One region of the Streptomyces sp. NPDC088707 genome, then DNA from elsewhere that is predicted to be linked to it. Evidence: riboswitches for the same ligand, from Rfam matches in the RefSeq annotation. Region 1 holds a riboswitch; the other holds the start of a gene.
The links. Region 1 has a riboswitch for glycine ahead of gcvT (glycine cleavage system aminomethyltransferase GcvT). Riboswitches for the same ligand answer to the same signal wherever they lie in the genome.

Region 1 (5,533 bases):
GTTCTCGCCCTGGCCCCCCTCCTGAGAAAGGACGGTCTCGTCGACGACGAAGCCGCCGCCGACCGAGTAGTACGTCTTCTCCAGGACCAGGCCGCCCTCCGCGTCGTACGCGAAGATCGTCATCCCGTTGGCGTGGTACGGCAGCGCCTTGCGCCGGTGCAGGATCAGGTCGGCGTCGAAGTCGAAGGGGATCTCGTGCGCGCCGAGCAGGTTGATCCGGCCGCTCGACTTGATCCGCTCGACCTCGGCGTCCGCGGTCTCGACGTTCACCGTGCGCGGCGAGCTGCCCTCCAGGCCCAGCAGGACCGCCTTCGGGGTGCCGTGGCCGTGGCCGGTCGCGCCGAGCGAGCCGTACAGCTCCGCCCGGACGCGCGCGGTGTGGGCGAGCAGGCCCTCGTTCTTCAGGCGGCGGGCGAACATCCGGGCCGCGCGCATCGGTCCCACCGTGTGGGAGCTCGACGGGCCGATGCCGATCGAGAACAGGTCGAAGACCGAGATGGCCACGGAGGACTCCTTGTGGGGGCTAGACGCCGTTGTCTGCCGGGGTGGAGCAGAAAAGCGCGGAGAAGAAGGACGTGCGGTACGGCGCGAGGACATGGGGTGGGGCACCGCGCTCACCGTCCAGTGTGCGCGGTGCCCCGAAGGTCCGTACGAACAAAAGCGTACGAAATTACTTCAGGCCGGGGTACAGCGGGTGCTTGTCGGCGAGCGCCGTCACCCGGGCCTTCAGCGACGCGGCCTTGTCGGCGTCGAAGCCGGGCTTCAGGGTCTCCGCGATGATGTCGCCGACCTCGGCGAAGTCCTCGGCCTGGAAACCGCGGGTCGCGAGCGCCGGCGTACCGATGCGCAGACCCGAGGTGACCATCGGCGGGCGGGGGTCGTTCGGAACGGCGTTCCGGTTGACCGTGATGCCGACCTCGTGGAGACGGTCCTCGGCCTGCTGGCCGTCCAGCTCGCTGTCGCGCAGGTCGACGAGGAGCAGATGGACGTCCGTACCGCCGGACAGGACGGAGACACCGTGGGCGGTGACGTCGTCCTGGACCAGGCGCTCGGCGATGACGCGGGCGCCGTCCAGGGTGCGCTGCTGGCGCTCCTTGAACTCCTCCGAGGCCGCGACCTTGAAGGAGACGGCCTTGGCCGCGATCACGTGCTCCAGCGGGCCGCCCTGGAAGCCGGGGAAGACCGAGGAGTTCAGCTTCTTCGCGAACTCCTTCTTCGCCAGGATGATGCCGCCGCGGGGGCCGCCGAGCGTCTTGTGCGTGGTGGAGGTCACCACGTCCGCGTACTCGACCGGGTTCGGGTGCAGACCGGCCGCGACCAGACCCGCGAAGTGGGCCATGTCGACCCACAGGTAGGCCTCGACCTCGTCCGCGATCCGGCGGAACTCGGCGAAGTCCAGCTGGCGCGGGTAGGCGGACCAGCCCGCGATGATCACCTTGGGGCGGTGCTCCTTGGCGAGGCGCTCGACCTCGGCCATGTCGACCAGACCGGCCTCGTCCACGTGGTACGCGACCACGTTGAACTGCTTGCCCGAGAAGTTCAGGCGCATGCCGTGGGTCAGGTGACCGCCGTGCGCCAGGTCCAGACCCAGGATCGTGTCGCCGGGCTGGGCGATCGCGAAGAGGGCGGCCTGGTTCGCGGAGGCACCGGAGTGCGGCTGGACGTTGGCGTACTCGGCGCCGAACAGGTCCTTGATCCGGTCGATCGCGATCTGCTCGGCGACGTCGACGTGCTCGCAGCCACCGTAGTAGCGGCGGCCCGGGTAGCCCTCGGCGTACTTGTTGGTGAGGACGGAGCCCTGCGCCTCCATGACGGCGACCGGAGCGAAGTTCTCCGAGGCGATCATCTCGAGCGTGGACTGCTGACGGCGGAGCTCGGCGTCGACGGCGGCGGCGACGTCCGGGTCCAGCTCGTGGAGGGGAGTGTTCAGAAGCGACATGAATCGATCCCTAGGGGTCTCGGTTTAGCCGGCGGTGAAGGCGGCGTACTCGTCGGCGGTGAGCAGGTCCTCCGGCTCGCCCGTGAGCCGTACCTTGAACAGCCAGCCACCCTCGAACGGAGCGGTGTTCACGAGGGACGGGTCGTCCACGACGTCCTGGTTGGCCTCGACGATCTCACCCGTCACCGGGGCGTACAGGTCGCTGACCGACTTGGTGGACTCCAGCTCGCCGCAGGACTCGCCCGCGGTCACCGTGTCGCCGACCGCCGGGAGCTGGGCGTAGACGACGTCACCGAGCGCGTTGGCCGCGAACTCCGTGATGCCGACCGTCGCGACGCCGTCCTCAACGGCCGACAGCCACTCGTGCTCCTTGGTGTAGCGCAGCTGCTGGGGGTTGCTCATGACCTGATTCTCCTGGATCGAGGGAGTGCTGATGAACGTGGGTCTTGCGGGGTGAGACGCGAAGTGAGACGGATACGTCACTTCTGGCGCTTGTAGAACGGCAGCGCGACGACCTCGTAGGGCTCGTGGGTACCGCGGATGTCCACACCTACACCCTGGGTGCCGGGCTCGGCGTGCGCCGCGTCCACGTACGCCATCGCGATCGGCTTTCCGAGGGTCGGCGACGGGGCTCCGGAGGTGACCTCGCCGATCACCACGCCGTCCTTGACGACGGAGAAGCCGGCGCGCGGGACCCGGCGGCCCTCGGCGACCAGACCGACGAGCTTGCGCGGCGGGGCGGACTCGGCGCGCTCGGCGGCCTTCTCCAGGGCCTCACGGCCGACGAAACGGCCGTCGTTGGTCGTCTTCTCGAACTTCACGACCCGGCCGAGGCCCGCGTCGAAGGGGGTCAGCGCGGTGGTCAGCTCGTGGCCGTACAGCGGCATGCCCGCCTCCAGGCGGAGCGTGTCCCGGCAGGACAGGCCGCAGGGGATCAGACCGACCGGCGCGCCGGCCTCGGTCAGCGCCTTCCAGACGCCCTCGGCGTGCTCGGGCTTCAGGAACAGCTCGAAGCCGTCCTCGCCGGTGTAGCCGGTACGGGCGATCAGCGCGGGCACACCGGCGACCGTGCCGGGCAGGCCGGCGTAGTACTTCAGACCGTCCAGGTCGGCGTCGGTGAGCGACTTCAGGATGCCGGGGGACTCCGGGCCCTGGACCGCGATCAGGGCGTACGCGTCGCGGTCGTCCCGCACCTCGGCGTCGAAGCCCGCCGCTCGCTCGGTCAGCGCGTCCAGGACGGTCTGCGCGTTCGAGGCGTTGGCGACGACCATGTACTCCGTCTCGCCGAGGCGGTAGACGATCAGGTCGTCGAGGATGCCGCCGTCCTCCTGGCAGATCATCGTGTAGCGGGCGCGGCCGACGCCCACCGTGGAGATGTTGCCGACCAGGGCGTGGTCGAGGAGCTCCACGGCCTGCGGCCCCGTGACGGTGATCTCCCCCATGTGGGAGAGGTCGAAGAGACCCGCCTTGGTGCGGACGGCGAGGTGCTCGTCCCGCTCGCTGGCGTAGCGGAGCGGCATGTCCCAGCCCGCGAAGTCGGTCATGGTCGCGCCCAGCGAACGATGCAGCGCATCGAGGGCGGTCAGACGGGGGGCAGTGCTCATGGGGTGGCTCCCGGGTCCCAAGGGCGGTTCGGTGACGAAACACATGACGGGCGAGGACGTCCTCCCCATCTGTCATGGAACCTGAGAGGTTCACCGAGAGCATCTCGTCGCCGGGAGACCGGCACCGAGAGTTCGGCTTGCACCTTGGGTGGGGACACGGCAGGGTGTCCCGCTTTTCAGATCTGCCTCATCCACGCGGTACGGGGCCTGAGAGATTCAAGGGAGGGTCTTGCTCCTTCGGCGTCCGGACACGTACGGCGTCCGGAACTCTCCCGCGCGGATTCGAGCGGCCGGTATGCGATTGTGTGGCGACTGTGCGCGCCTGGCGCGCACATCATTGCACGCGAGGTCGGCGCGGCACATCGCTTGTGTCCCATTACCGCTTCTTTACACTTTGTGGGCAAGGGTCTTCCCAGGCCCGGCAGGGGGAGAAGCGATGAGGTTCCAGCACACCGGCGCGTACGCGCCGAGTACCGGCATACCGTCCCAGCGAGCCCGTGCCAGGACCCGCGGCCGCGGGCGGCTCCTGCGCGACCTGCGCGAGCGCGGCGGCCGAGGCCCCCGCGCCCTCACCTTCGCCGCCGGCGACCTGGTGGTGGTCTCCGGGCTGCCCGGCAGCGGCAAGTCCACCCTCATGCGGCGCGCCGCCGAGGGCGCCGGCATCGACTCCCAGGACACCCGGGAGCGCTGGGAGGCCCGGATGCCCCGCCTGCTGCCGTACGCCGTCTACCGCCCGCTGGTCCGGATCGCGCACTACGCGGGGCTGCGCCGCGCCCTGCGGTCCGGCGCCGGAGTGATCGTCCACGACTGCGGCACCCAGTCCTGGGTGCGGGGCTGGCTCGCCCGGGAGGCCCGCCGCCGCGGTCGCTCCCTCCATCTGGTCCTGCTCGACGTCGACCCGGACACCGCCCGTGCGGGCCAGCAGGCCCGCGGCCGGGGCGTCTCGTCGTACGCCTTCGCCCGGCACCGGCGGGCCGTCGGCCGGCTCGTCGCGGCGGCGGAGTCCGGCCGGCTGCCGCACGGCTGCGCCTCCGCCACCCTGCTCGACCGGGACGCGGCGGACACCCTGCGGAAGATCGGCTTCCGCGGGGCGGCCTGAGACGGGCTCCCGCCCCGTCCGCAGGTAGGGGACGAGGTGGGGCGCCGCGATGTGCGCCGGGGCGCCCGACACGCGGCCGCGTCCCCCGCCGGGGGGCCCGGCGCCGGCCGCTGTGACGTACGCCGCTGTCCAGGTGTGCCCGTACCCCTCCTTTTGGCCACGGCGGCGCCGGGGCGGCGTTAGGGTGCTGCCGGGGCGGCCGGTACGGCAGGCCGTGCGAGAAGGGGAAACGGGACCGTGGACGTGACGTGGCCGGGCAACGAGCTCGAAGAGGTCCTTGCCGCCTCCCTCGGCAACCCCGCGGCGGGCGCCCGCCTGGTCGAGGTCCTCGGCCGCAGCCCGGTCTGGGTGCCCCTGCCCAACGGCGGCGGACCCGACAGCCCGAACCTGGACCTCGCCACCATGGAGATCGACGGCGCGGCGTACGTCCCCGTCTTCAGCTCCGAGGAGCAGTTCCTCGCCTGCGTCGGCAGCCACATGTCGTTCACCGTCGCCCCGGCCCGTGACTTCGCCCGCGGTCTGCCCCCGCAGCTCGGCATCGCCGTGAACCCCGGCGGCGTCGTCGGCGTCCCGCTGCCCCCGCCGGCCGTCGCCGAGCTCTGCCGCGTCGGCCGCACCCCGCTGGACGGGCCCGCCACCGGCGGCCGCGTCCGGCTCTTCGAGCCCGACTGGCAGGACGACCCGGTCGACTTCCTCGCCGCCGCGTCCGCCGAGTTCGAGGCCACCGGCGTCGTCACCACCGCCCGCCGGGCGCTCGCCAGCGTCGAGGGCACCGAACCCGCCCTCTTCGTCGGCGTGCAGCTCGCCGCCTGGGACGGCGTCGACCGCAACGCGCCGCTGGACGCCCTCGGCCGCGCCCTCGGCCGCGTCGAATGCGCCTGGCCGGTCAAC
Region 2 (5,533 bases), on a different contig from region 1:
GTCTTCCCAGGAAAGGACGAGCTGCCGCGAAATCCCTGCGGAAGACCGTCCATGGGGCAAGACTGGGACCGGAACCGAACCGACCGACGGGGGCGGCGATGAGCGCGAAGAGCCGCAGGACATCCACTACGACGCAGCGAAAGAACCCACCCATGTGCCAGCACCAGCCTGCCTGTCCCACCGCCGACTCCGCCGACCGTGAGGCGGCCCGACTGATGGCACACCACCCGGAGCAGGGCTGGAGCCTGCTGTGCAACGGTGTCCTGCTCTTCGAGGACACCGGCGAACTGCTGCCGGACGGGCAGATCATCGCCCCGCACCGGCCGTGGTCGGCGGGCCAGGTGACGACCGCCGCCTGACGGCACGCGCAACGCCGAGGGCCGGCCCGGAGACGTTCTCCGAACCGGCCCTCGTATGCACGCTCGGCCGTCGTGCGCGGCCGACGTCATGCTCAGTTGTCGTACTCGTCCAGCGGCGGGCAGGAGCAGACCAGGTTCCGGTCGCCGAAGGCACCGTCGATGCGGCGCACCGGCGGCCAGTACTTGTCGGCGGCCGAGACACCGGCCGGGAAGACGGCCTCGTCCCGCGTGTACGCGTGGTTCCACTCGCCGCCCAGCGCGGCCGCGGTGTGCGGGGCGTTGCGCAGCGGGTTGTCGTCGGCGGGCCACTGGCCCGAGGAGACCTTCTCGATCTCGGCGCGGATCGCGATCATGGTGTCGCAGAAGCGGTCGAGCTCGGTCAGGTCCTCGGACTCGGTCGGCTCGATCATCAGCGTGCCGGCCACCGGGAACGACATCGTCGGCGCGTGGAAGCCGTAGTCGATCAGGCGCTTGGCGATGTCGTCGACCGTGACGCCCGTCGCCTTGGACAGCGGGCGGAGGTCCACGATGCACTCGTGGGCGACCAGACCGGCCGGGCCGGTGTAGAGCACCGGGAAGTGCGGCTCGAGGCGCTTGGCGATGTAGTTCGCCGCGAGGACGGCGACCTGCGTGGCGCGCTTGAGGCCCTCGCCGCCCATGAGGCGCACGTACGACCACGAGATCGGCAGGATGCCCGCAGAGCCCCACGGGGCGGCCGAGATCGGGCCGACGCCGGTCTCCGGGCCCGCGGCGGGCTGGAGCGGGTGGTTCGGCAGGTACGGGGCGAGGTGCGCGCGCACACCGACCGGGCCGACACCCGGGCCGCCGCCGCCGTGCGGGATGCAGAAGGTCTTGTGCAGGTTCAGGTGCGAGACGTCGCCACCGAAGTGCCCCGGCTTGGCGAGACCGACGAGCGCGTTCAGGTTGGCGCCGTCGACGTACACCTGGCCGCCGGCCTCGTGGACCTCGGCGCAGATGTCGGCGACGTGCTCCTCGAAGACGCCGTGCGTCGACGGGTAGGTGATCATCAGCACGGACAGCTCGTCGCGGTACTGCTCGATCTTGGCGCGCAGGTCCGCGACGTCGACCTCGCCGTCGTCGGCGGTCTTGACGACGACGACCTTCATGCCGGCCATCACCGCGGAGGCGGCGTTGGTGCCGTGCGCGGAGGACGGGATGAGGCAGACGGTGCGCTGCTCGTCACCGTTGGCGCGGTGGTAGGCGCGGACGGCGAGAAGGCCGGCCAGCTCGCCCTGAGAACCGGCGTTCGGCTGGATCGACACCTTGTCGTAGCCGGTGACCTCGGCGAGACGCTCCTCGAGCTCGGTGATGAGCGTGAGGTAGCCCTGCGCCTGCTCGACCGGGGCGAAGGGGTGCATCTGACCGAACTCGGGCCAGGTCACCGACTCCATCTCGGTCGTCGCGTTCAGCTTCATCGTGCAGGAGCCGAGCGGGATCATGCCGCGGTCGAGCGCGTAGTCGCGGTCGGCGAGCTTGCGCAGGTAGCGCAGCATCGAGGTCTCGGAGCGGTGCGCGTGGAAGACCGGGTGGGTCATGTACGCGTCGGAGCGCAGCAGCCCGGCGGGCAGCGTGTCCTCGGTGGTGGCGTCCAGGGCCTCGACGTCGGCGGTCACGCCGAAGGCACCCCACACGGCGGCCAGCTGGGCGCGCCCGGTGGTCTCGTCGCACGACATGGACACGTGGTCCGCGTCGAGGCGGTAGAGGTTCACACCGGCCTCACGGGCGGCGGCGACGACCTCGTCGGCCTTGCCGGGAACCCGGGCGGTGAGGGTGTCGAAGAAGGCGCCCTGGGTGAGTTCCACGCCCCCGGCGGTGAGGCCGGCGGCCAGGATCGCGGCGTACCGGTGGGTGCGGCGCGCGATGCCCTGGAGGCCCTCGGGACCGTGGTAGACGGCGTACATGCCGGCCATGACGGCGAGCAGCACCTGAGCGGTACAGATGTTGCTGGTGGCCTTCTCGCGGCGGATGTGCTGCTCGCGGGTCTGCAGGGCCAGGCGGTACGCGCGGTTCCCGTCGGCGTCGACGGAGACACCCACGAGACGGCCGGGCAGCGAACGGGCGTGCTTGTCCTGGACGGCCATGTAACCGGCGTGGGGACCGCCGAAGCCCATCGGGACGCCGAAGCGCTGCGTCGTGCCGACGGCGATGTCGGCCCCGAGCTCACCGGGCGAGGTGAGCAGGGTGAGCGCGAGCAGGTCGGCGGCGACGGTGACGATCGCACCGAGCTCGTGCGCGGCGTCGATCAGCGGCTTGATGTCCCGCACGGCACCGGAGGCGCCGGGGTACTGGATGAGCACACCGAAGACACCGCGCTCGGCGACCTCGGCGGGGATCCCCGCGCTCAGGTCGGCGACGACGACCTCGACGCCGGTGGGCTCGGCGCGGGTCTCGATGACGGCGATCGTCTGCGGCAGGGCGTCGGCGTCGATGAGGAAGACACCGTTCTTGACCTTGCCGACGCGCCGGGAGAGCGCCATGGCCTCGGCGGCGGCGGTGCCCTCGTCGAGCAGCGAGGCACCGGAGGTGGGCAGCCCGGTCAGGTCGGCGACGACGGTCTGGAAGTTCAGCAGGGCCTCGAGGCGCCCCTGAGAGATCTCCGGCTGGTACGGGGTGTACGCCGTGTACCAGGCGGGGTTCTCCATCACGTTCCGGAGGATCACCGGCGGCGTGAAGGTCCCGTAGTAGCCGAGACCGATCATGGGCGCGAGGACCTGGTTGCGGTCGGCGAGCGTGCGCAGCTCGGCGAGCACCTCGGCCTCCGTGCGCGCGGCCGGCAGGCCCAGCGCCTCGGTGTTCTTGATGACGTCCGGCACCGCGGCGGCCGTGAGCTCGTCGAGGGAGCCGTAACCGACCTGGGCGAGCATCTTGGCGCGCGCCTCGGCGTCGGGCCCGATGTGCCGCTGCTCGAACGGGATGCCCTGTTCGAGTTCGGAGAGCGGAATGCGGTTGGCGGTCATGTACGGAGGCCTCCTGGTCGTCACGACCTGCGAGGGGCACCACGGCGCGGGTACCCGGACGGCCTCCCCCTCTGTCATCTCAACCTGAGAGTTTCACCGGCACGCCTCAGGGCACGCCGGCTTTCACCGTCGGTGAGAGCGCATGCCGTCGGACACCGCTCTGCTTTCCAGAGTGACCTCGTCCGCGCGGTACAGGGGCCTGAGAGATTCCGGGGAGGATTTGCTCCTTCGGCGCCCACCGGAAGGTTTCTCCGGGGGACTCTCCCGCACGGGGTCGACAGCCACAGCCAGCCTACCAGCGCGGTTGCGGCTTCCATCGCTCAAGTGGCCGACATCCCAGTTGTGCACTTTCGTAGGGGTGTAGAGCAGTTGCGACCAGTTGGAGGGACCGTGCAGACCGATATCGATCCGCGCAGCCTGATCGGCCGCAAGGCGTACGACCGGAACGGACACAAGATCGGAACCGTGGACGAGGTGTACCTGGACGACGCGACCGGCATCCCGGAGTGGGCAGCGGTCCGCACGGGTCTGTTCAGCCGGGACGCCTTCGTCCCCCTGGAGCCGAGCGAACTCATCGACAACGGACTCCACATCCCGTACGAGCGCGCCCTGATCAAGGACGCCCCCGACTTCGGCGTGGGCCGCCACCTCTCCCCGGAACAGGAGCTCCAGCTCTACCGCCACTACAGCCTGGCGCTCCCTCCGCCCCCCACGGACACCCCGGACACAGACTTCGGCCACCTGGCAGGCCAGTAGCCCACCGGGCAGGGGGCCGCCGGCCGCGGCGTGTCAGGAGGGCGGCCCGCCGAGGCGAGAGCCCTTCGGCCGACCCGACGGGTCCACCACCGGACAGGGGTCGGGGAAGTCCATCGGTCCGGCCGCAGGCGGGCGGCCCCGGCCGCCCGCCTGCGGCCGGCCGGGGCCGCCCGTCGCATCGTGGCCGCCCTCGACTCAGCCGCAGCCGACGACGGCGCTCCCACCCCACGGGAAACCGGCACCTCCGCCCGCCCAGCAGCACGCGCGGTCGGTGGGAGCACCCGCACCTCCGCCACCGCTCGCACGGGTGGTACGGGCGGGAACCCACGCCCGGCCGCAGGCCGCACACGCCCCAAGCCCGCCCCCAAGCCCGCCCCAGCCCACCCGCGGTCACCGCCACCGGCCACCGGCACCACGGGACCCGCCCCTCACCCCCGCCCCACCAGCGGCAACGCCTCCCCCGGCTCCAGCTCCGGGTCGTCCACCGCAAAGGTCCGCACCCGCCCCGGCTCCGACCCCGGCTCCTCGAACCGCACCGTCACGCGCCCGACCCCACTCCCCTGCACCCACCCCGCGCCGTACACGGCATGCCGCACGTCATGCCCGGGCGCCCAGCGCCGCTCCACGGGCTCAGCCTCAGGCTCAACAGGGGCCACAGCCGACACAGCCGACACTCCGGTCACGGCCGCAGCCACATCACCCCCCGCCCCGTCGACCGAAGGGGAACCCGAAGCCGAAGCCGACGCGGCAACCGACGCCGCAGCCCCCTCCGCCGCCGCCTCCGCCGCCTCCGCCGCCTCCGCCTGAGCGAACAGATCCTCCTGCGTATAGTCCGCGAGCCCGCTCACGCCGACCCCCAGCAACCGCACGCCCCCGGTCGTGTCCACCGCCTCGAGCAGCCGCCCCGCCGCCTCCCGTACCACCCCGGGATCGTCCGTCGGTCCCCGGAGCGTCTCGGAGCGCGTGAGCGTCGAGAAGTCGAAGCGCCGCACCTTCAGGACGATCGTCCGCCCGGAGTGCCCGGAGGCCCGCAGCCTCGCCACACACCGCTCCGCGAGTCGCTCGACCTCGGACCTGATCCGGACCCGGTCGTGCAGGTCGACGTCGAACGTGTCCTCGACCGAGACCGATTTGGCGTCCCGCTCGGCCACCACGGGCCGATCGTCGTACCCCTGGGCCATCAGGTACAGCGAGGCCCCGTGCGCCCGTCCCAGGAGCCGTACGAGCTCGTCCTCGCCCGCTTCCGCGAGGTCGGACACGGTGGTCATCCCGGCCCGCCGGAGGTGCTCCCCGGTCGCCGGCCCGACGCCGGGCAGGATCCGGACCGAACGCGGCGCGAGAAGCTCCCGCTCCGTCCCCGGTTCGATCAGCACGAGGCCGTCGGGCTTCGCCTCCTCGGAGGCGATCTTCGCGATCATCTTGGATCCGGCGAGCCCCACG

Region 2: it holds a riboswitch for glycine, as region 1 does, so the genes downstream of both, gcvP (aminomethyl-transferring glycine dehydrogenase) here and gcvT (glycine cleavage system aminomethyltransferase GcvT) in region 1, are expected to answer to the same signal.

What each region holds. Positions count from the first base shown of each region.
Region 1 is NZ_JBIVLV010000008.1:66,693-72,225, reverse strand. It holds gene ACIP84_RS23935 (L-serine ammonia-lyase) at 1-504, opposite strand, end outside; gene glyA (serine hydroxymethyltransferase) at 671-1,939, opposite strand; gene gcvH (glycine cleavage system protein GcvH) at 1,964-2,341, opposite strand; gene gcvT (glycine cleavage system aminomethyltransferase GcvT) at 2,419-3,543, opposite strand; glycine riboswitch at 3,730-3,828, opposite strand; gene ACIP84_RS23915 (AAA family ATPase) at 3,980-4,642, shown strand; gene ACIP84_RS23910 (enhanced serine sensitivity protein SseB) at 4,880-5,533, shown strand, end outside.
Region 2 is NZ_JBIVLV010000002.1:9,882-15,414, reverse strand. It holds gene ACIP84_RS07460 (DUF5999 family protein) at 153-359, shown strand; gene gcvP (aminomethyl-transferring glycine dehydrogenase) at 452-3,337, opposite strand; glycine riboswitch at 3,515-3,614, opposite strand; gene ACIP84_RS07450 (PRC-barrel domain-containing protein) at 3,728-4,093, shown strand; gene ACIP84_RS07445 (DNA polymerase IV) at 4,522-5,533, opposite strand, start outside.